One region of the Vibrio sp. ABH4_348 genome, then DNA from elsewhere that is predicted to be linked to it. Evidence: predicted binding sites of a transcription regulator. Region 1 holds the regulator's gene; each other region holds the start of a gene.

Region 1 (7,974 bases):
TAATGTGACTCATCTTGATTACAACAATCTTGAGGCGCTGAAAGCACAAATCTCTGACAACACCTGTGCCGTGATGATGGAGCCGTTGCAAGGTGAAGGTGGCGTCGTTTCCCCTGATGTTGATTTTGTGAAAGCAGTAAGAGACTTATGTGACGAGCACAATGCATTACTGATCTTTGACGAAGTGCAAACGGGTAATGGTCGAACTGGAGATTTCTACGCCTATCAAGGATTAGGTGTTACCCCAGACATTCTTAGTACGGCTAAATCACTAGGTGGCGGCTTTCCAATTGGTGCGATGTTAACGACCGACGAGTATGCACCATACATGAAGGTTGGAACGCACGGTTCCACCTATGGTGGTAACCCATTAGCCTGTGCCGTTGCTCTCTCAGTTGTCGAATTTATGGGGCAACAATCCGCATTGGATGGCGTTAAGCAGCGCGAGCAATGGTTCATTGATGGCTTAACGGCACTGAATGACAAATACCATTTATTCTCTGATATTCGTGGTAAGGGTTTGTTGATTGGTGCTGAGCTGAAAGACGAATGGAAAGGCAAAGCGCGTGACATACTTGTCGCGGCTGGAGAGCAAGGTCTATTAGTACTAGTCGCAGGTGCGGATGTGGTGCGTTTTACACCATCACTGGTGATAGACCAAGCTGATGTTCAAGAGGGATTTAAGCGTTTAGACCAGGCCATCTCGAGCCTCATCTCGTAATTGACTGAATCGTGTCTCGCTCCAAAGGTGTTGGAGTGAGGCACTTGAGTCTCAACAAAGGTGGTCTGGTTTGCGCACTCATACCAAGGAGGCGTGAATGCTGGTAATTAGACCCATCACTATTTCAGATTACGAAGCTCTGCACACCTGTGCCGTTGAATCCGGCCATGGCTTTACCTCACTGCCCGTTAACGCGGAGTTGTTAACCAATCGCATAACCCATTCAGAATACAGCTTCGCCAAAGATAACATCGAGTTTCCTGATGATGAGGGTTACTTGATGGTGGCGGAAGACACTATTACCGGTGACATCGCAGGCTGTACCGGAATTGAAGCTGCAATCGGCTGGGATGTGCCTTTTTACACTTACCAGATCAGTACCGTTGTTCATTCCTCTCACAAATTAAACGTAAAAAATATCGTTAAGCTACTGACACTGGGTAATAACTACACCGGTTGTAGCGAAGTCTGTACCTTGTTTCTAAGAGAAGCGTTCCGGCAGGGTTTAAACGGAAAACTCTTGTCGAAATGTCGTTTTCTCATGATGGCAGAACACCCAAAGCGTTTTTCCTCACGCGTGTTTGCTGAAATGCGAGGAGTTTCAGACAGTGAGGGTAACTCACCATTTTGGCAGTGGTTACAACAACATTTTTTCTCTATTGATTTCACCATGGCGGATTATCTTACCGGGATTGGCAAAAAAGGCTTTATTGCCGATTTGATGCCCAAAATGCCTATTTACGTCAACTTATTAAGCCCAGAAGCTCAGAAGGTGATTGGACAAGTGCATCCAAACACGCTGCCCGCGCTCAAAATGTTGGAGCGAGAAGGTTTTCGCTGTCGAGACCATATCGATATTTTTGATGGTGGACCGACGGTTGAGTGTGACCTAAATCAGATTGAAACGGTGCGCAGTTCGTTTCGCGCCCAAGTGGTGATCTCGACACACAGCAGCGCCAAACCTTATCTAATTTGTAATACCAGTTTTGAACAGTTTAGAGCAACGGTTGCGACGATAGGCTTAGATGGCGAAAGTGATTCGGCAATTTTAACCGCTGAAGTTGCTCAAGCGCTTAAAGTCACTTCGGGGGACTGGGTTCGTATTAGCCCTATTGGGTAATAACGCGAATAGGAGAACAATGATGAGTGTATTCATTGGTGGTAAATGGGTTTCAGGAGACGGCGGTAGCTTAATCTCGACCAATCCGTATTCCGAAGAAACAATTTGGCAGGGAAAGTGTTCGACCGAGCAGCAAGTATCGGCTGCTGTTATAGCTGCCACTCAGGCTTTTCCAGTTTGGCGGGCAACCGAGCTTACAAAACGAGTAGAGCTGGTAAAGAAATTTGCTAATACGTTAACAGATAAAAGCGCAGAGTTAGCCAAACTCATTAGTGATGAAACCGGCAAACCACTTTGGGAAGCGAAAACCGAAGTGACAGCTATGACCAACAAAATCGCCATTTCAATCGAGTCCTACCAATCACGGACTGGAGAAGCCGTTCGCACTCAAGGGGAGCAGACTACAGCACTTCGTCATCGTCCCATTGGTGTCATGGTCGTTTTTGGTCCCTACAATTTTCCTGGGCACTTGCCTAACGGTCACATAGTGCCGGCGCTTATTGCAGGCAATACTATTGTTTTTAAACCTTCTGAACTAACACCAGCGGTGGGGGAGCTTATGGTGAAAGTATGGCAAGAGGTCGGCTTGCCCGATGGTGTAATTAATTTAGTACAAGGTGAGCAGCAAACGGGGGTGGCATTAGTCAATCACACTCACGTGTCGGGAGTCTTGTTTACCGGAAGTGCGGAAACTGGCCACAAAATTCATCAAGCATTGGCAGGGAAACCTAACAAAATGTTGGCGTTGGAAATGGGTGGCAACAACCCGTTAGTGGTTTCAGATGCTTATGGCGAGCTTGATGCGGCGGTCTACACCATCATTCAATCTGCCTTTTTGAGTTCCGGTCAACGGTGTACTTGTGCTCGTCGTCTGATTGTCGCTGAAGGAAAAAAGGGCGATCAATTGATTACTCGATTGGTTGAAGCTGCTAGTCAGTTAACGGTAGGCAATCCCAAAAAAGACGTCTTTTATGGTGCCATGATATCTGCGCAAGCGGCCAATCACGTCCTTGCTGCTCAAGATAGTCTCATCCAATTGGGGGGAAGAGTGTTACTCACCGGCCAAACAACAGGTGCTGCCGTGCTGTCCCCAAGTATTATTGATATGACAAACGTGGAAGGTGCGGCAGATGAAGAAGTATTTGGCCCCATGTTGCAGATTCATCGCAGCAAAAATTTTGAACACGCGATTAAACTGGCAAATCAGACACGTTTTGGGCTGTCGGCAGGGCTAATCTCAACCAAGGACGAGCAGTGGCAGCAGTTTTTGCAAGAATCTTACGCTGGTATCGTCAATCGAAATCGCCCTCTAACAGGAGCCAGCAGCGATGCACCGTTTGGTGGCCCGGGTGCATCGGGTAACTTTAGACCCAGTGCTTACTACGCGGCGGACTATTGCGCTTACCCCATGGCCTCAATCGAAGGTCAGCAACCCATATTGCCTGACACACTTTTACCTGGTGTGAACTTAGTATAAGAAGGAACTCATGGAAGCTCAGTACTTATTTGAAAGACTTTGGCAAGACTACGTAGAGCGCCTTTGCCCTTCTGCCAAGGCCGTGCATCATTTGTTGACGGAATCTGAACCACTTATCAATGACCATATCGCACTGAGAACATTTGCAACCCCTAAAACTGGGTTAGATGTACTGGCGGCACCATTTGAAAAAGTAGGTTATTACGCGGCGGACAGCTATCGATTTGAGAGTAAAAAACTCAATGCTCGCCATTTTGAACACCAAGATAAAAATTTGCCTAAGGTGTTTATCAGCGAGTTGTGTTTGGATGAATGCACCACCAAGCTGCGAGACACAGTTTTCGAATTAATAGAGCAAATACCGCAATCGTATTTCGCTAATGAAAATTTCTTGTGGTCGGGAAGACCTTGGGAATTAGACTTGGCAACCTACCAGGCCTTGGCTGAGGAAAGCGAATACGCTGCTTGGGTAGCCGCTCATGGATACGGCGCAAATCACTTCACGGTTTCTGTCAATCAGCTTAATCAATATGACGAGGTTGAACAGGTTAACTCGTCGCTCACTCAGCATGGTTTTTCTGTCAATCAATCTGGTGGGGAAGTGAAAGGTTCACCTGATGTGTATCTGGAACAATCGGCTACGATGGCGGATAGGGTACCTGTCCTGTTTGAGAGGCAAGAGCATTTAATTCCTGGTGGTTTTTACGAGTTTGCTAAGCGTTATATCGACCGCACTGGAGATTTGTATCAGGGCTTTGTGGAAGCGTCGGCAGATAAAATTTTTGAGAGCACGGATTTAGGCAAATAATTCTAAACCCGTTGGAAATAAAAAAGCCACCGACTACCCGGTGGCTTTCAATATCGACATTAGTATCGAGTGGGTGCTAGCTAATTAGCGAGTACCGTACACAACGATAGTTTTACCGTGTGCTGAAATTAGATTCTGCTCTTCTAGCATTTTCAAGATACGACCTACTGTCTCGCGAGAACAACCAACGATTTGGCCGATTTCTTGACGAGTGATCTTGATTTGCATGCCGTCTGGGTGCGTCATCGCATCTGGCTGTTTTGCTAGGTTTAGTAGCGTTTGCGCGATACGGCCAGTTACGTCCAAGAATGCAAGGTCACCAACTTTTTGGCTAGTTACTTGAAGACGACGAGCCATTTGCGAAGATAAACGCATCAGGATGTCTGGATTAACTTGGATAAGTTGACGGAATTTCTTAAACGAAATTTCAGCCACTTCACAAGGCGATTTAGCACGAACCCATGCAGTACGCTCTTGGTCTTCTTCGAAAAGACCTAGCTCACCGATGAAATCACCTTGGTTAAGGTAAGAAAGAATCATTTCTTTACCTTCTTCGTCCTTGATGAGTACCGCAACAGAACCTTTTACGATGTAGTAAAGAGTTTCAGCTTTTTCACCTGCGTGAATAAGGGTGCTTTTTGAAGGGTACTTATGAATATGACAGTGTGAAAGAAACCATTCTAACGTTGGGTCGGTTTGAGGTTTACCTAGAACCATAATATCTCACTTCCTCTGCAGGTATGCTCGCCGCTTTCCATGTTGTAGCGAGGCTCTTAATGAACCTCCTAGCATAAGAGTAGTCTTGGAAAGCTGCAAGCTGTCTTGTCTATCGGCTACCATAGTAGCGGTTTTTAGGGACGATTTCTTGATTTTAATCGTTTCATAACGCGAAATGTCTACGCAAAAATGTGCACATGTTCACGGTATGAAAAGTAAACAGTCTGATTTATCTGAGACTTAGCCAATTTTCCCAGTTTCAATCAATTGTTGCAAAATTGGTCGAACAATGAGCTCCATCGCAAAACTCATTTTACCACCTGGCACCACAATGGTGTTGTGACGAGACATAAAGGAACCGTCAATCATTGCCAGTAGGTAAGGATAATCGACGTTTTTGATGCCGCGTAATCGAATAACAACGAAGCTTTCATCTAAGCTTGGGATGCCTTTAGCGTTTAATGGGTTGGAGGTGTCAACCGTCGGCACACGCTGGAAGTTGATATGGGTACGAGAAAATTGTGGTGTGATGAAGTTTAAGTAATCGTCCATCGAGCGCACGATTGAATCCATCACCGCTTCGCGAGAATGCCCGCGATCTCGAGTATCACGAACAAACTTTTGAATCCATTCCAAGTTGACGATGGGCACCATTCCAATTAGAAAATCGACGTGCTGAGCGACATTGACATCATCGGTAACCACACCACCGTGCAATCCTTCATAAAACAGAACGTTGGAATCTTGTGGAAGGTCTTGCCAAGGGGTGAATGTGCCGGGCATTTGATTGTAAGGTACCGCTTCATCAAAGGTATGGAGATAACGTCGAATTTGACCTTCGCCTTGATTGCCGTACTTTCGGAAGAACTCTTCAAGCGCACCAAAATCGTTGGCTTCCGGGCCAAAGTAACTGATATGTCTACCTTGCTCTCTTGCTTTGCGGATCTCTACATCCATTTCCGGGCGCGTAAAACGGTGGAAGCTATCACCTTCAACCCATGCCGGCTTAATGTCCATCATATTGAACATTTTTCTAAATGCCTCGGACGTGGTGGTGGTTCCTGCTCCAGATGAACCTGTTACCGCAATAATCGGATGTTTTGCAGACATAATATCAAACCTTTGTGGTCAAATTTGTAAGCGAACGCCACTATAACATGGTGCAAAACTATGTCATGGATGTAACAAAAAGTTTGCTGGTTTCGCGAGCGGGGTTTATCCCGAAAACTGATTTTTGAGCTGGATATTGACGGTTTCATGCAACTCTGAAAACACAACGACGGCTTCACCCGATTTGAGCTGTTGGGCAACGGCTTCGATTTTTTGCTCTAACGACACTTCGCTTGCACCGTAATCGGTTCCTTCTCGGAGCACAAACTCTCGAATTAAGTTTTCCAGCGTATCAGGTTGAATATCTTGCCACGGTACAATCATGAGTGTCTTTTGGGTTTATCAAAGTTAACGATATTCTATCTAATCTTGACAGAGGTATCAGTAGGTAAGGTTGTCGTCTATTACTTTAGGTGACCTGAGAAGTAGCTTGGCAGCATTTCCTCAAGCCACATTTTGGGACGCAACAAAGAACCCGAAACAAAACCGACATGGCCACCATGTGTAAGTAATTGATAGTCAATACAGCTTGGCAGCTCAAAGTTGGGGATCACGTCTGATGTCATAAAGGGATCATCTTTCGCGTGAACGATAAGTGTCGGAGTTTTGATTCTGTCTAGTTTGCCAAGCCCTGAGCAACGTGAGTAGTAATCTTTAGCGCCATCAAACCCGTGTAATGGAGCAGTGAGTTTGTCGTCAAACTCCCACAAACGCTGTATTCGCTTGATGCTAGCTCCATCTATACCCAAAGTATTTTCGATTAACTCTGCTTTCTGCAGCGCATTTCGCTTTAATGATCCCAACAGGTACTGATGATACACCTTGGAAAACCCTTGCTCGATACGCCAGGAACAGGCCGCTAAATCTAACGGGGCGGATATCACCGCAGCCGCATTGAGTTTGGCATGATTTTGCTGGTGGGCGAGATAGTTAACCAACATATTGCCCCCCAACGAAATACCCACTGCTACTTTGGTTTGCGATGGGTCGCGCTTGTCTAACAAGTCTAATAACCAAGTTGCATCGCCAATTTCACCGGAGTGATAGGCTCTGGCCAGTCGATTGATTTCTCCACTGCAGCCTCGAAAATGCATCACTACCGCATGCCAACCTTGATCCACAAACGCCTTCATAATTCCGTTGGCGTACGGGCTGTAAAAACTGCCTTCTAGGCCATGGAACAAGATCATTAAAGGCTTTTCGGTATTTGTTTGCGCGGCGAGTGAGCTCCAGGCAAGATCAATAAAATCGCCGTCAGTTAATTCGTATCTGTCCCAGATAGGCTGAAAAAGTGGCCGTTTTCGAAATAGTCGAGGAGCCAGTGTTTGCGTGTGAGGATTGCTCAGCCCTGTAGCGGGAAAAAATGGGATCATAATTGATTAAGATTAATGGCGAGGCTTGCTGAAAAACGAATAGAACGACTCGGCGCCAAGTTGTTGGCAGTATTCAAGAGTTAAACTAGGGTCACTAGTTTCCTGTAACGGTAGACTGTTTATACAGTCCACTAAATCGGCCTGCTGCTGTTTTTCTAGCAAAAGTTCAAACTGCAGCGCTTCGCGATACAAGGTATCCGGCGCTTGTGTTTTCATCTTTTTTCGCAGTTCACGATACTGAGTAAGTAAGGCTTCAGAACGGCCCAAACATGCTTCCACTTGATGCCAATTTTGCTGATCAAACGCAATACCTTGCTCATCTAAAAACTTGAGTAACAAAAGTAAATTGACGTTGCCATGATAGAGGTTTTGCAGTTTCAAGCAGGCTTCTTTTACTTCACGCACGCTGTAATACTGCAGGCTAAACTGCCACAGATGCTCTAGGGTGAGCGATAAGCGTGCGTGAGTGTCGGTCATGCTTGATTAAAGTCCTGCTCCAGGGATTCGAGTTCTTCTTGCAGAGCCATCCACTCCATTTCTACCTGTTCTAATTCACTCTTACAACTGGCTTGTTCCGATAATACTTGGTTGAGTCGAATTTTGTTGCTATCGTCGTAAAGGCTTGTGTCGGATAACTCAGTTTCCGCT
Region 2 (7,974 bases), 420 kb from region 1:
CTTTACTGCTTTTTGGCTGGTTCGAGAAAGAGCAGATATCCGCCAATACCGCACCGGCTTCTACGGAAGCGAGCTGGTCGCGATCTCCCAATAGAATCACTCGCGTATGTGGTGGCAAAGCTTGAACCAAGTGGTACATCAGTGTCAGATCAACCATCGAGGCTTCATCCACCACTAATACATCCAAATGTAGTGGATTAGATTGGTTGTGACGAAAAGCAACACGATTTGGAATCACCCCCAGCAACCGGTGAATGGTACTGGCTTCAGTCGGCAGTTGAGCTTTGATTTCAGGCGCGACCGCCAAAGAATCAATCGCAGAAGACATAGACTCAGTAAGGCGCGCCGCCGCCTTACCTGTAGGTGCCACTAACTTGATGGTAGGCTGCTCACCACAGATAGTCAGCTCGACCAACGCCGCCAGTAATTTACTTACTGTGGTCGTTTTGCCAGTTCCTGGCCCACCCGAGATCACGGTAAAAGATTGCAGCAGCGCCGTTGCCGCCGCCACTTTTTGCCAATTTAGGCAAAGAGCAAGCGGCACAATCACATCCAGTTTTTCTAGATCATACTCAGATTTGGCGGACGCAAAACACGCAACCACGGCTGACCAGTCTATGGCGTGCTCGTCTACCACATCGAGTTGGTCACAGAGCCATTGCTTGAACTTAGGGCCATCCAAAGAGAAATCCACTTGCAGTTTAAACTGTTGCCAGATCCGTCGGTACTGTCTTGCAAAGTGGCGTTGCAAACACGCCTTGCCGTCGCTAACCAACTTTGCCTCAGACGTGTTCACTAATGCTCGCTGTTTGATTTGTCGCGCAAGTTGAACTTCAAAGTGCCAATAGCGTTGCAAATACAGCCTTTGACCGTCAAATACCAAAGGGGAAGGGTCTTGGTTTAGCAAGGAACTGGATTCAAGGACTTGCTGCACTTTCGATATATCATCAAAAAGGCCGAGCAAGTAATCATAATCTTCAACGCCCCAAAACAGTTCGCCGACAACGGTTTTTACTCGTGTGAGTTCAAGACAGGTGTGTCCTTTTCCAGCCAGTGCACTGGTTATCGCCGCCAGTGCAATGACGGTTTCATCATTTTCAAAGTCGCTGATCAAAAGAGAAAACTGCTTATCTAGTCGACGGATTCGCTTTTGACTGCAAGCCTGGTCCAAAATTTTTTCGATTCGACTGTGCATTATCCCAAAAGCTCCATTTGTCCACTTTCGTCTTCTATTGCGGGTAACCCATCGATTAACCGATCTAATGCCATGACCAACTCTTGCTTTGGTTTGGTAGCAAACACCCCTTGCTGGCTCTCACCGTTCATTCCGCGTAAAAACGCGTAAAACACGCCGCCAAAATGGGTCTGGTATTGGTAATCAGGGATACGAGTTTTCAAAAATCGATGCAACGCCAAGGTGTAGATTTGATATTGCAGATCATATCGATGCTCTATCATGGCATTCGACAGCTTAGTTGTGTCGTAATCGGTAAGATCATTGCCCAAGTGATTGGATTTCCAATCCAGCACATAATATTTGCCTTGATGGACAAACACTAAGTCGATGAAGCCTTTTAGCATCCCCTGTACGGTTCGAAATTCTAACTCACCCGCCTGACTCGATAAGGCATCGTATTTATGAGTTACTTGATTCACATGCAGTGCTTCCAGAACTTGAATAGGCAGTAAAAACTCCATCTCCACCAAGAGTTCGTTAGGGCGCTTACCTTTTAAGCATAAGTTTTTACCGTCTAATGGTGTCGACAACACGGTATCCACTAAGGTTTGTAGTGTTGGCAGCCAAGACTCATCTATTTGAGCTTTGTCCATCAAGCTGACCAAAATCTCGGTATTGGCTTCACTGCTCCCAGACTCTTGATAGTGAACTTCTTCAAATACGCTGTGTAAAAACGTACCCGGTGTGGCACCGCGCGGGAAAGTAAAAATGTTTTGCTCGGGCTGCTGTTGCAACTCTTCCAGTTCGGATTCTGGTGCCGATTCAAGATCTAACCCCGGAACTTCAAACTCAACGTCCAAACCTTTGCCATGTGGAGATTGTTTTACTAGCGAGGAGTAACTGCTCATTCGCCAATTTGAATCAATGTCACCACGGAATTCGTTAGCTTCAATAGTTTCGTTTTGGTTCGTTTCAGGAACCCAAGCTTGCTCAGGTGGCAAAGGTAAGTCAGTGACGAGTATGTTGCTGCCTGCCGCTGACGTGGCAGACAATTTGTTGAGACCTTCGCCCAGTGCGCTCGCTTCGGCTTGCTCACCATTTTGGATCAAATAACCGATTGCAGATAAATGCGCTGCGGAAAATCCGGTTTTCCGTCGCGGTGATAATGGCGCGGCACCAATAAAACAGCCATAAACGGCTCGCGTTAATGCCACGTAAATTAGTCGTAGATCTTCGGCTAGTCGCTCATTGTCTGCTAACTGTATCGATTCTGGTTGCTGTTCAATATCTAGGTAAGTTTGCTTGGCATCGCTGTCAAAAAACTTCGCTTGATTGGCTTCTCGATAATTAAAGGCAAAGGGCAAATACACCAAGTCGTATTCTAATCCTTTGGATTTGTGAATAGTGATCACTTTGACCAGATCGCGCTCAGATTCAAGTCGTTGAATCGCTTCATCTGAATTTCCAGTCTCCGCTTGTAAAATGGCATCAGACAACCATCGGATTAATGCCGTGGGACTTTCTAATGTTTGACTGGCTTGCTGCAATAACTCCGACAAATGCAGAAAGTCGGTCATCCCTCGCTCACCGAAATGACTGCTCAATAAGGTTTGCGCTAATGAAAACTGGTTTAATAACAGCCTCAACATCGGCTGAACACCACGTTGCAGCCACGTCACTCTGAGTTGCTTAAACCGATTAACAATCGCATCCCATTCCGCTTCGTTTTCAAAAAAGTGAAACAGCTGATCGAGCGGATAATTAAATAGCGATGAGGCCATCGCAGCGCGAACTTTACTTTCATCTTCAGGGTGCATGACCGCAGGCATAATTCGCGTGAGTTCAGTGGCTACTTCACTTTGAAATACGCTATCACGATTAGATAGATACACGCTAGCAATGCCCTGCCTTGCCAGTTGTTCTTTGACTAATTTCGCTTCGCTGCCCGTTCTCACTAATACCGCAATATTGCTTGGTTTCACGCTGTGGGGTTTCGAATCTGCCACCAATTCGATTTCCCCCTGCTGTGACAACGCTAAGATTCGATGAATATGATTGGCACAGGCTTCCGCCATAGCAACTTGATATTGCGTTTTTGAGGTTAACTCTTGCTCTTCATCGAGCCAGAATTCCAACGCCGCTTGTCGCTGCCCATTTTGTTGCCAATAACTTTGCTCACCGTTAGGGCGAGCATTGACTGGATAAAAAGGAATATCGTCATCGTACATGAAGGGCGAACTGGCTTGCGAAAATACGTCGTTGACCGCGGACACCATGTCTGACGTTGAGCGCCAATTGGTAGACAAGGTGTAGTGAGCACTGACCTGATTACGGGCTTGAATGTAAGTGAAGATATCTGCACCGCGAAATCCGTAAATCGCTTGTTTCGGATCGCCAATCATAAACCAGCCACAATCTGGGTGCTGCAAATACACCTTTTGAAAAATTTGGTACTGAAGTGGATCGGTGTCTTGAAACTCATCTATCATCGCGACCGGATATTGCTCGCGAATTCGCTGCGCTAACGTCTCACCTTGTGGATTGTTTAGCGCCGTCGCCAAATGACCCAGTAAGTCATCAAAAGACAGCCAGTGTTGCCGCTGCTTGGCTTTGGCAAGCCGCTCTCGGCAATCTTTGATGGCACGCGCCAAAATAATGGGTTTGATGGAAGCTGGTCGCTCGGTCAACGATTCTATCGCAACAAATATCGGCAACTCTGGCGCTTGTCCTTTCGCGGTTTTCGCCAACAGTTCTGACTGACTGAACTTTTTGAGCTCATCTGGTACAGCCAAGCCTTCGGTTGGTTGTTCAGCCCAAGCACTGACTGCCGCTATCCATTTGGGAAGAGAGGTTTTGCTATAACTGCGCTTACTGACATCCGAGTTGGCAATACAGCTGGCGATGTCCTCAACATTGGCTAGCCATTGCTTCTTGAGCGCCGCCAGCGATTCTAAGTTGCTTTGATAGGCTTGAGTCAGCTCTTGATCTTGATAGTCGCCTAAAAACTGCGGCAGTGGCCCACTAAGAAAACCTGAAATTTCCTTTGCAAGTTCATAAGGGGTTGCCCAGTTATCACGAACTTGTTTAATTAGGGGCAAAGGGAGATGGTAGAACTGGCTACGCCAAAAGTCAGCTACAACCAGCTGCTTTAATTCGGTTTCATCCGTGACAAACTCATGTTGGAAACGACTGCCGGATTCAAAAGCATGTTGCGTTAGCATGCGTTGGCAGAATCCGTGAATGGTAAAGATCGACGCTTGATCCATTTGCCTCTCGGCTTGAAGCAGAAGCCGAGCCGCCAAGTCATGATCGTCGGTTTGTTGCAACAATGGTGCAATTACCGGATCGCTGCTCTCTCCTCGGCTAAACGCCAGTCGAGCACTGTGGATTCGCTGCCGAATTCTGTCTCTAAGCTCTGCGGTTGCTGCCTCGGTAAAGGTCACTACCAATATTTGCTCTACCGAAAGGGGGTTGGCGTGTTTAGTTTGATCGTCGCCATGTCCCAACAGTAAGCGTAAATACAAACCGGCGATGGTAAAGGTTTTACCGGTTCCGGCTGACGCTTCAATTAAGCGAGCACCGTGCAGTGGAAATGACAAGGTGTCCAGCTGCGACGGTGTGGAGAGTGAACTCATTTGAAACCTCATTTATTTCTAATTAGCCATGTCTCTACAAAGACACACCTAGGTAAAGCCAGATAACGGCAACGAAAAACAATAGCCGAGTAAAATAGTAAAGTGTGATCAACACTAAGGAGTTGAAATCTCATCGACTTTTAATCGCCGCAAGATCCTTGGTTGAGAGTTGAATCACGGATTTCCCCCGTCGTCACTCGTAGACTCTGCGCTACGAGGTAACCAACTCAACCCTATGTGGTCCCTCTGACCCTGTGGCCGATCAGACACACCCTACACACTATAATGATGACCTGACGGCCACCTCACCTTTCTTCTCTTTTGTAATCAACCAACGACATTCTCGCAACTTCCAGAAACTCCCTAGCATTTGCTAGTACTTGCTCTGCAAGAGTGTCTTCCCACTCCGGCCAAATCCTAGCAATGTAGATATCGTCTCCTTCCCCACCCACATTAAAACCAGGCTCAAAAGCACTTTTCATTCTACTTTGCATTTTCTCCAGATCTGGCTCAGTCCATTTGCCGCGTACAAAGTTGGCTTCAATCCCTGCTAGTGCAGTTCTCGGGAAATACGCCAGAGGCTTACGGTTACCCTCAAAAAACGACGTCACATAATCTTGTAATAACCGCTGAGCACTTTGAGGATCGCCCATGACTGGAAACGTTTTATGGACCACCGTGCTTTGGCCTTTTTTAGATTCAACAGCAAACAGATGGGTAACTTGACTCGCACCCATAGCTGCCAGAGATAAATGATCAATCCAAGCCGCCAACACATCTTGTGCGCGCAACTTGCTGGTTCTAATTCGAATCACACCACTTTGATAACGCTGAGTGATCCACCCTTGCAACCTTAGCGCTTTACCCCACGGTGTTACTATGGTTAAGCGCAATTCTTGGTCATCCAAGGGTTGATATACAAACGGCTGAATCGCGCCAACCAATTGCTCGATGAGCGATTGATTCTCTCGAAAATCCAAGTCACCAAATTCACCAAACGCCAGTTTTCCCTGTGCGCGCTGCGTTAAAGATAGTGAATCCAGCAATTGTTGATAGCTCTGCGATTCCGCTTCTGAACCGGACGTGTTTTGCTTTGAAGAAGGGTTCTCTAACAGGGTATCTAATAATTGAGAGTTTAGTTGATAGCGTTCTAAGCCACTTAGGCGGTATGGCTCTTCGTCCAGCAGTTGAACTTGGTCTTTATCAAACCGGACACCTAGACGTCGCTGGAAGAAGTATTCCACGGGCAGTCGCCAAAAACGTTGCAACTCTGCCAACTCAAGTGCTTGCAGCTCAAGCAGCGTTCCCCACTCAAGTTCAAAAGCAGAGTTTGTAGGTACGCTACTAAGGTTTCCATCTCCTAAAAAGTTAACCAAAGGCAACCATTCGTTCGCAAAGCTCGGACGAGCATTGACAAACGCAGCTCTGCTGTAGGGCGTCATGGTATGTTCAACACACAACTTGCTTAATAGGGATTTACCCGAGCTGTCACTATCCAACCTTTGTTCGTCTACCAAACAATAGTTCTGTTCACAGTACTCCATCAACTCAGAAACCAACACCGACGGAATGCGCTCACTATTATCTTGAATAGAGCGGCCAACATAACTGATGTACAAGCTTTGTTGCGCGGAAATCAAGGCTTCGAGGAACAGATACCTATCGTCGTCACGGCGCGATCGGTCGCCTTGCCGCTCTCGTCCAACCATTAAATCAAAACCATCTTTAGGGACGTGCCTTGGGTAAATTCCATCGTTCATGCCAAGCAAACAAACCTGTTTAAACGGAATTGACCGCATTGGCATCAAGGTACAGAAATTAACTTGTCCCGCTAAGAAGCGCTGGCTGATTCTGGAGTTGACCAATTTGTCTTGCAGGTATTCAACAAAAATGGAAGGCGCCAACGGCTCATTCCAATTGGCTTCTTTTAACTGCTGCTCAAGCGCGCTGGCGATTTCTAGCACTTGATTTAAGGCAACTTCTTCATCCAACTCGACGTGGAATAAATCGTCAACAATGCCACGTAGCAGTTCACGCCAATCTTGAATGCTTTGTGTTTTGTTCAATTGGCTGCGGTAAAACGCGATGTTGTCGATGTACTCTGCCAATTTTCCGGCGAGATCGGCTTGCAACCCTTGAACTTCGCTGTAGGGCGCGATGGCATCATCCCCCTCAAACACCAAACCTGCGCCTGGCTCCATGGCATAGCCGAGCAACATGCGTTTGATTCCGTATTGCCACGTATTGTAATGGCAGCTCGGCACTTCAAAGTCGCTCGCGGTGTCTTGATTCAGTCCCCAACGAATCCCCGCTTCTTCAACCCAGCGTTTAGCCAGCTGAAACTCATCTTGGCTGATCTCAAATTTGGCCAAAATTGCCGGCGTTTCCAACAGCTCCAATAATTCAGAAGCCAAACCGCGACTACTTGGTAAATTAAGCACTGTGAGCAAAGCTTGATAGACGGCGTGCTCAACATCAGCACTTCGGTCGGAGATTGAAAAAGGAATATAACGGCGGCCACTCGCGTTACCAAATACCGCTTGAATCGCCGGACTGTAAGCATTGATGTCCGCCACCATCACAATCACGTCTTTGGGCTTGAGCTCTGGATCGTCTTGAAAGCGATGTAACAAGTAATCATGCAGTACTTCTACTTCCCGCATAGGACTATGACAGGCATGAAAGGACAAACTGTCGTCCAGTTTATCCAAAGCAAATTTGTGGCTGCTGTCAGTGAGTTTGCTGTCATCTTGATGATGAGTAAGATTGAGAATATCCGATTGAATCGCCTGTAACAGAGTTTGCGGTTCAATGTCGACAAAAGCTTCGATTTCAGCCGCCTGCAACTGTGACATAAGATACAAGTTGTCACGGCCAAGTTTGCCAAGCGAGGCCAACAGCGGATTGCCCGTTTCTAGGGCGTGTAAGTCTGAATCGAGTGAACCCGCTGTCGTTGCATAGTCAGACTGTGTTTTTTTGTCTTGGCTTTCCAGTGAAGACAATCCTGTGTATATATTTTGCCAATCGATGCGCTGGCGATACTTGTTGGCCAGTTTGGCTAAATATTTCTGGTCGCGTATCTCTCCCCAGTAATACTGACATGGGTTGGTAAACATCAGATGCACGTCGATGAACTTGCCCAGCGCACACAAGGATTCCAAA
Region 3 (7,974 bases), 770 kb from region 1:
GCGTCCAGTCGAATCATTGTGGAAACCGTGGTTGGTTTGTGGGTAGATATAAGCTTGATAATCTTTGTTCAATCGCTTCAAATCCGCTTCATACTCTGGCCATGTCGCATTGACGCGTTTGTCGAGTTCAGCAAAGTGTAGTTGGAGCGGTGCGGAGATTTTTTCTCTCAAGCTTGGATCGCCGGGAGTTCCATAAAAGGGCGCACCTGCGTTGAGTTCGTCTCCGAGCACTCCGGCCAGCATGTTTACCACGTAGCCACCAAAACAAAAGCCAACCGCACCCAATTTTCCGTTACTCAGTGAATGGTTTTTTAGAAATTGTGCGGCGGCAATAAAGTCTTGTTCAATCTTCGGTCTTTCCAAAGATTTTTGCATGGACCGGCCTTCATCGTCATTACCTGGGTAGCCACCTAGCGGGTGTAGGGCATCTGGGGCAAACGCAATAAATCCCGCTTTCGCGGCGCGTCTAGCTACATCTTTTATGTAAGGGTTTAACCCTCTGTTCTCGTGGACGACCAGTACAACCGGAAGAGGCCCTTCACCTTGGTTGGTCGGTACAACCAAATAACCGCGGCCTTCTCCATGTCCTTTCGGAGACGGAAAGGTTTCAAAACTGGCTTTGATGTCTGGATCGTTAAAGGAGATTTGCTCGGCATTGGCGTAATTTGGTATTAGCGCACCAGTGAGCGTAGTCATGGTGAATCCTAATGCTGTCAGTCCAGCGAGGCGCGACAGGAATTCTCGTCGATCTATTACGCCGTGGGCATATTCGTCGTACCAATCGAATGCTTCTTGAGGAATGCGATGAGAAGGTTCGTTAGAGCTCATATTGTTGTCTCCAGCTTTGCCTTTGGTAATACTGCTTGCGGTGCGCGATGTGGCAACAGCGTTTCCATCGGCAATCCATAGCCAAAGCGGGACGACTCGAGTGATTCTGGCTACAAGAACCATTCTCCCAGACCAACGTGTTTTACGTCGATTTAGAATCTAAGGTTCAGGATAGTTGATTATTTTAACGATGCTAAAACGAAACTCGAATTCCCGTACTGATATAGGCTTGGTTTAACCAATCGGTTTCAAATTTGATTTGGCAAGGATTGGCGCTCGGCAACACACATTGGCCGCTAGTGTCGTTGTCGACGGCGGTTCCCAACCAGCGCAACGCACCCGTAACTGCAAAATGGTCATTCATTTTATAATCCACACCAGTGAAGATACTGGTGGCAAATTGCGTATTTTGGTCAACCCAAGATGCATCGTAATGCGAGATGCCCAAGCCAATGCCTAAGTAACTTTGCCAGTCATTACTGAGTTCGTAGTCGGCACGACTTTGAAATAGGAAGTACTTGGCATTAAGTGATTGATTGATATCGTCTACGTCTTGAGTGTGTTGATTGTAAAAAAATCCAGCATGTCCATTTAGTACGGGAAGCTCAACAGCAATAGACCATGATGGAGCACTGTCGAGTGATAGTGTTTCTTGGGAGTTGGTGATGACTTTTCCTCCCACCGCAACTCCACCTTGTGCGGTAATTACAGCTTGTGCCATGACCTGACCAGAAAATAAACCAAGTAAAACCATTAAAACTCTTGGCTGAAATCGCATAATTTACATCTCCTAAACCTAAGTTTTATAAGTGTGAACATGACTTGTTTACCTATACTAACAAAACGGTAACATAAAAATGTTCACAGTATTTATGAGGTTAATATGGAAACTGAACTCAAAATGTCACTTTTGGTGGTTGGAATTACCTTTGCTGCCTTGATTGGTTTTGGTGTCGTCGCGGTTTTAGCCTAGCTCTAACTTATTACTGCATAACCACATCACTCATCAACGCCAATTTATTTGATTGCCACTAACTGACAATAGCCTATGGACAACAAAGGGCGAGTCTCAGATATTGCAACAAGCGTTGACCTAGATAGATTAGCCTTGTTTGTAAGTGGACAACAAGCGCTTGTGGCTCAGGGGGGAGGGCAGCGAGGAATATTCACTGCTGGCGTGCTTGATGCCTTGTTATTGGCCAACTTTGATTCGTTCGACCAGTTTTACGGCACCAGTGCTGGTGCGCTTAATCTTTGCGCGTATCTGTGCCGCCAACCCAAACTGGGTCATCAATTTCTGCTGGATATCACTACTCAACCAGAGTTCTTTTCACTATTTGGTTACGTTCGCAATCGGCAAATGCTCGATATGGATTGGGCGCTGGAACAAATTTGCCATTACCCACATCAGCTTGATCTCGATATGGGGCGACGCGTTCTGGGCGAGCGTAAAGCTGTGGCTGCCGTTACCAATCGAGACAGTTTAGTTGATCAGTATTTACCCATGTTGCAAGACAACTGGCGGCAGGTTCTGCTTGCTTCGTGTGCCATCCCTCGTTTGTACGACAAAGAAATACAAATCAATGACCAATGGTTTATTGATGGCGGTGTATCGGCTGCGATTCCCGTTCAAGAAGCATGGCGTCACAATAATCGCTGTATTGTGGTGATTCGCACCGAAACCTTGGACAACGAACAAGCCATAGAATCTGAATTGGTTCATCACCCCTCCAGTACGCAAAAGCTTGAGTGGTATCGAGAGTCTCTTAATCAACTTCAAGTTGGCTGGGATACGCAATTGAATCAGTGGAAACAAGACTGGCAGGAATTTATCCGGACTCGATTATCAAAGAGCCAAGAAACGCTGAACAACTCACAGCTTATCAACGGTGGTCGTTGGCTATTTGGGGCAGACGATGTTTATCGTCTCAGTCATTTACTGGGAATGGAAATTGATTCTTCATTGGCAGATTTATTGATGGTTCACTTGCAGACTTACTCACTGACGGCCGATTTTTTAAACCGCCCACCCGACGATTGCTTTGTGATAGAAATACACCCAAGTGTTCCGCTTTGCTCATCTTCATTGATGAGCAGCAAAGCCGATCTCGAATACGACTATCAGTTGGGACTAAAGGCGGGCGAAAACTTTTTGTTGAGTTTTGCGCCCTTAAACTCTTCTCGCCATTAAGCCCTAGGCTTCTAATACTCTTAAGCAGTTGGTTGAGCCTACCACGTCCATCACATCACCCTGGGTGATCAGCACTAGGTCGCCTTCTTTTAGGAGTCGCTCTTGTTTGAGGTGCTGGCAAGCACTCTTGGCAACACTGACTCCATGCATATCTTGAGTGTCAAAATAGACAGGATAGACACCGCGATACAAGGCCATGCGGTTGAGCGTATCTTCATTTCGTGACAGCGCATAGATAGGAATACCAGAGCGAATTCGCGACATCATAAGCGCGGTTCTACCGGATTCAGTGAGCGTTAAAATCGCACGGACATTTGGAATGTGGTTGGCGGCGAACATAGTCGACATAGCAATCGCTTCTTCGCCATTTTCAAAGACCGCGTCAGTTGAAAATCCTGTGCGGTTGATTGCGGCCATTTTCTCTGCGCCTAAACACACCTCCGCCATAGATTTCACGGTTTCGACAGGGTATTTACCGGCGGCGGTTTCTCCAGAAAGCATTACCGCATCGGTGCCATCTAGCACTGCGTTAGCCACATCCATCACTTCTGCGCGAGTCGGCATTGGATTATCCATCATGGATTCCATCATCTGGGTTGCAGTGATCACCGCGCGATTAAGTGCTCTTGCACGTTTGATCAATTGTTTTTGAACGCCAATCAGCTCAGGGTCACCAATTTCCACCCCCAAATCACCCCTTGCCACCATGACCGCATCTGAGGCTTCGATGATGTCGTCTATGTTTTCAATACAAGAGACGGTTTCTGCCCGTTCAACTTTAGCAACTAGCTTGGCAGAAAGACCTGCATCAGTGGCAAGGCGTCGTGCATACTTCATATCCTCGCCATTACGAGGGAAAGAAACGGCTAGGTAATCTACGCCAATTTTTGCCGCGTGCAGAATATCGTTTTTGTCTTTTTCAGTTAAGGCATCGGCAGAAAGGCCGCCGCCTTTTTTGTTAATGCCCTTGTTATTCGACAGTTTGCCACCAATCAATACCTTGGTTAACACTCGGTTGCTTTCAACTCCGGTCACCGTGAGTTGGATGCGTCCGTCATCCAGCAGCAGAACATCACCCGCCGACACATCGTTGGGCAGCGCTTTATAGTCCAAACCAACTTGGTTGGCGTCCCCGTCATCGTCAGCTAGTTGGCAATCAAGGATAAAAGGTTGCCCCGGTTTGAGTTGTTCGCTGCCATTTTTAAAACGGGCAACGCGGATTTTCGGACCTTGCAAGTCACCCAATATCGCCACTTGACGTTTGTGCTTGGCCGCCAGAGTGCGAACTTGAGATGCTCTACGTTGATGATCTTCGGGTGTTCCGTGGGAGAAATTCATTCTGACAACATTGGCACCAGCTTCAATAATGGCCTCTAAGATGCCTTCTTTATCCGTGGATGGCCCCAGAGTGGTAACGATTTTGGTGCGTCTTGGTTTTGCTGTCATAAACAATCTCCTAAATGCATAAATGGTGTGCTGTATCTGAATCTAAATGTGATCGTGCCTTTTAGTTTGGTTCTTTTCAGTAAGCTAGTAGTGCTATGTGTAAAGTTTTTGCGTGTTTTGTTTCAGTATATGCCGCGCGAAGCAAAAATGATGGAACACAGATAAGTTGATTACTTAACCTACTAATATCTCGCGGGAAATAAAAACTTCTTGTTAAGTGAAACTCTGGTTTTGTGAACAACGGCTTTGTTGAGATTTTCGTCACTATGGATGCAGCGCCCATTTCTTTGGAAATTCCCGTGATGGTTGTCACGGGTAAAGTTCAAAAGACTTCACAATTACTTCGCAAAGTAAAAAAATTAATTGTTAAGTTTTTATGGAACCTCTCATGTACATGGCTCAACCTGGTCACATTGACCACATCAAGCAAGTCAACGCAGGCCGAGTCTACAAACTCATCGACAAGCGCGGGCCGATTTCGCGTATCGATTTATCAAAAGAAAGTGAACTTGCGCCAGCCAGTATCACCAAGATAACTCGTGAATTGATCGATGCTCATCTAATACATGAAACCACGGTTCAAGAAGCGACAACTCGTGGTCGCCCGGCCGTGGGTTTACAGGTTAACCACCAAGGCTGGCAATTCCTCTCTATGCGTCTTGGACGCGGCTATCTGACGATTGCGTTGCACGAGCTAGGCGGCGACGTTCTGATTGATACCAAAATCGACATTCATGAAATTGATCAGGAAGACGTCTTAGCTCGTTTACTGCATGAAATTGATGAGTTTTTCCAAACTTATGCTGAGCAGCTCGACCGTGTCACCAGTATTGCGATTACGCTTCCAGGTCTAGTGAATTCTGAAAAAGGTGTGGTATTAAAAATGCCACACTACAACGTTGAGAACCTAGCATTAGGCCCTGAAATTTTTAAAGCGACAGGTCTGCCCGTTTTTGTGGCCAACGATACCCGCGCATGGGCCTTGGCGGAACGTTTGTTCGGTCACTCGCAGGATTGTGATAATTCTATCTTGATGTCGATTCACCACGGATTAGGCGCAGGTATTATCATTGATGGTCGAGTGTTATTGGGCCGAAATGGCAATATCGGTGAGATGGGACACGTACAAGTCGATCCAAACGGCCACCCTTGCCACGATGACAAACCTTGCACGCTAGAGTCTCTAGCGAGCTCTCAAGCGGTGCGCAACGAAGTGGCACATCGCATTGCTCAAGGCGAAGATTGTATTTTGTCTGACAGCGAAGAGTTTTCAATCGAAGATGTGTGTGACGCCGCGGTAAATGGAGACCATGTCTGTGTAGAAGCCATTGAGCGCTTAGGTGTCCACCTCGGCTCAGCAATCGCTATGATTACCAATATCTTTAACCCAGAAAAGGTATTGATTGGTGGCGTTATCAATCAGGCTAAAGATATTCTCTACCCCGTCGTTAAAGAACAAGTTAAGAAACAATGTCTTCCCTTTTACCAACAAGATTTGGAAATTGGGGAATCGCGCTTTTATAAACAGGCAACCATGCCTGGTGCGGCATTGATCAAACAGGCACTTTACGATGGCTCATTGTTAATGAAAGTTGTGGAAGGCTAACACAAGGCTTTCGCCACTTTTGGCTCACAGTTTGCTATCTCGATGTGAACTGGATCATTATTTTATCGTTTAATGTGCTTGGCACTTTTTAAGTGTTTTAACATGCTAATTTGTTGTTTATAGATAGATTAATTGATTAGTTACCGTGGAGTTTACAGTGTTTCTGCTGGTTTCTAGTTTGGGTATAGCCGAATAGAGTTAGAGTTTTTCTGTCCTAGTTTACTCCCATAGGCTATTTTTTATAAAAACCAATAAATTCGAGAACATCTATGTCCGGAGTGTTGAGCACGGTTGATCAGCGTACAAACTTGGTCGGTGAGAATCGACTCGAGCTGCTGTTGTTTTCACTAAACAGCCGCCAAGTTTTTGCCATCAACGTCTTTAAAGTTCGAGAAGTCATTAAAGTCCCACCGCTTACTAAGCTCCCAGGTGCTCACTATCATATTGTTGGCGTTGCCTCCCTTCGTGGGCAATCAGTGCCGGTAATTGACCTGCGCCAAGCCATTGGATTTCCGCCAACGCGGTTGGAAGAGCCGGAAGAGAACCTGATTATTACTGAGTACAATCGCTCCGTTCAGGGTTTTTTGGTCGGTCATGTCAATAATATCGTCAACACGGCATGGACCGAGATTCAACCACCCCCTAAAACAGCAGGTAGAGCGAACTACTTGACCGCCATCACTGAGCTCAAAGACAGTGAAGGTAGCCGCATCGTTGAGATCATTGATGTAGAGAAAGTCTTGGCAGAAATTGTCGAGTACGATGTGAGTATTTCAGAAGAAGTACTGGACCACGATTTGATGAACGAGATGGTGGGACGTAATGTCTTGATTGTCGATGACTCATCAACAGCGCGTAACCAAGTGAAGGGAACCTTGTCTCAACTCGGACTCAATATTATTGAATGTCGCGATGGCCTTGAAGCTTTGAATTTACTGAAATCGTGGGCCGATGAAGGCAAAGACATCCATAAAGAGCTGTTACAAGTAATCACGGATGCGGAAATGCCGGAAATGGACGGCTATAAGCTCACCTATGAAATCCGTAATGATCCCCGTATGGCTAAATTGCACATTACCCTGAACACCTCATTGAGTGGCAACTTTAACGAAGCCATGGTGAAGAAAGTAGGTTGTGACCGATTTATCTCCAAGTTCCAACCGGATTTGCTGGTGGAAGTGGCGCAGGACAGATTGCGTGAAGTGCTAGGCCACAAATAACCTTTGCGGAATTCTATTATCAAGCCTCGTTAACACGAGGCTTTTTTGTACAATGGCGGTTGCTGTTTGTGGACCAATGCCTCTGCCTTTCATAATACAAATATCGTGTCCTAACTTATCGAGTGTTCTAGCTCAATAAATTGCACCGCCACACGCTTCGAGTCCTATACGCATGGCTGGCATATTTGCTATTGTGTTCAGTAGTTTAGAGTGAGTGACAGATTTATGCAGCGCCACTTTCCCTTTAGAGTCAACGACATGAATACTAAAGTGTTTTTTAGCTAAGTCGATACCGCCAAAAAATGAATAATCAGACATGGTGCCGCCAGTGCTAATAAGTACCACTTGAGTGTGGTAGAACCTCGGGAGGGGGAATCCATGTCATTCGTTAGTGCCCTTGCGGCTAAAGAGTATCAATGGAAAAGTCATATCCATTTAAATTTATAGATCATTTATTGCAAACTTATAATTTGGCCTCCGAAAAAGAGCTAATTAACGCACTAAATAATCATCATGAAATTAAGGTTGAGCTTCTTGATTACCTAGTAACAATACGACAGTTTAAAATAGTAGAGTCTTTTGATGATGGTATTTTTTGTATTAAACATAATGCTGCTAGCGGTGAAAGCACCTACAAATACCAAGAAAATGGAAAGATATACGATAAGAATATTTTCAAATCT

What was found. The regulator CRP, encoded in region 1, controls carbon source genes, mostly activating them, when cyclic AMP is high. The targets are predictions, from matches to a motif close to TGTGANNNNNNTCACA.
Region 2: recB (exodeoxyribonuclease V subunit beta) is a predicted target of CRP. The motif match lies at 4,976-4,991, and genes of this name have one in related genera.
Region 3: mlc (sugar metabolism global transcriptional regulator Mlc) is a predicted target of CRP. The motif match lies at 4,764-4,779, and genes of this name have one in related genera.

Annotation. Positions count from the first base shown of each region.
Region 1 is NZ_JBSWVW010000001.1:2,673,516-2,681,489, reverse strand. Features, by position in the region: gene ACXAFJ_RS12285 (aspartate aminotransferase family protein) at 1-721, shown strand, start outside; gene astA (arginine N-succinyltransferase) at 819-1,841, shown strand; gene astD (succinylglutamate-semialdehyde dehydrogenase) at 1,864-3,318, shown strand; gene ACXAFJ_RS12270 (2-oxoadipate dioxygenase/decarboxylase family protein) at 3,329-4,126, shown strand; gene crp (cAMP-activated global transcriptional regulator CRP) at 4,211-4,843, opposite strand; gene ACXAFJ_RS12260 (phosphoribulokinase) at 5,084-5,953, opposite strand; gene ACXAFJ_RS12255 (YheU family protein) at 6,059-6,277, opposite strand; gene ACXAFJ_RS12250 (hydrolase) at 6,358-7,326, opposite strand; gene ACXAFJ_RS12245 (TIGR02444 family protein) at 7,339-7,803, opposite strand; gene ACXAFJ_RS12240 (ABC transporter ATP-binding protein) at 7,800-7,974, opposite strand, start outside.
Region 2 is NZ_JBSWVW010000001.1:2,249,986-2,257,959, forward strand. Features, by position in the region: gene recD (exodeoxyribonuclease V subunit alpha) at 1-1,195, opposite strand, end outside; gene recB (exodeoxyribonuclease V subunit beta) at 1,195-4,812, opposite strand; gene recC (exodeoxyribonuclease V subunit gamma) at 5,118-7,974, opposite strand, start outside.
Region 3 is NZ_JBSWVW010000001.1:1,902,679-1,910,652, reverse strand. Features, by position in the region: gene ACXAFJ_RS08750 (dienelactone hydrolase family protein) at 1-828, opposite strand, end outside; gene ACXAFJ_RS08745 (outer membrane beta-barrel protein) at 1,022-1,606, opposite strand; gene cydH (cytochrome bd-I oxidase subunit CydH) at 1,712-1,801, shown strand; gene ACXAFJ_RS08735 (patatin-like phospholipase family protein) at 1,877-3,019, shown strand; gene pyk (pyruvate kinase) at 3,023-4,465, opposite strand; gene mlc (sugar metabolism global transcriptional regulator Mlc) at 4,854-6,071, shown strand; gene ACXAFJ_RS08720 (chemotaxis protein CheV) at 6,341-7,291, shown strand; partial or broken gene ACXAFJ_RS08715 (IS110 family transposase) at 7,361-7,609, opposite strand; gene ACXAFJ_RS08710 (hypothetical protein) at 7,708-7,974, shown strand, end outside.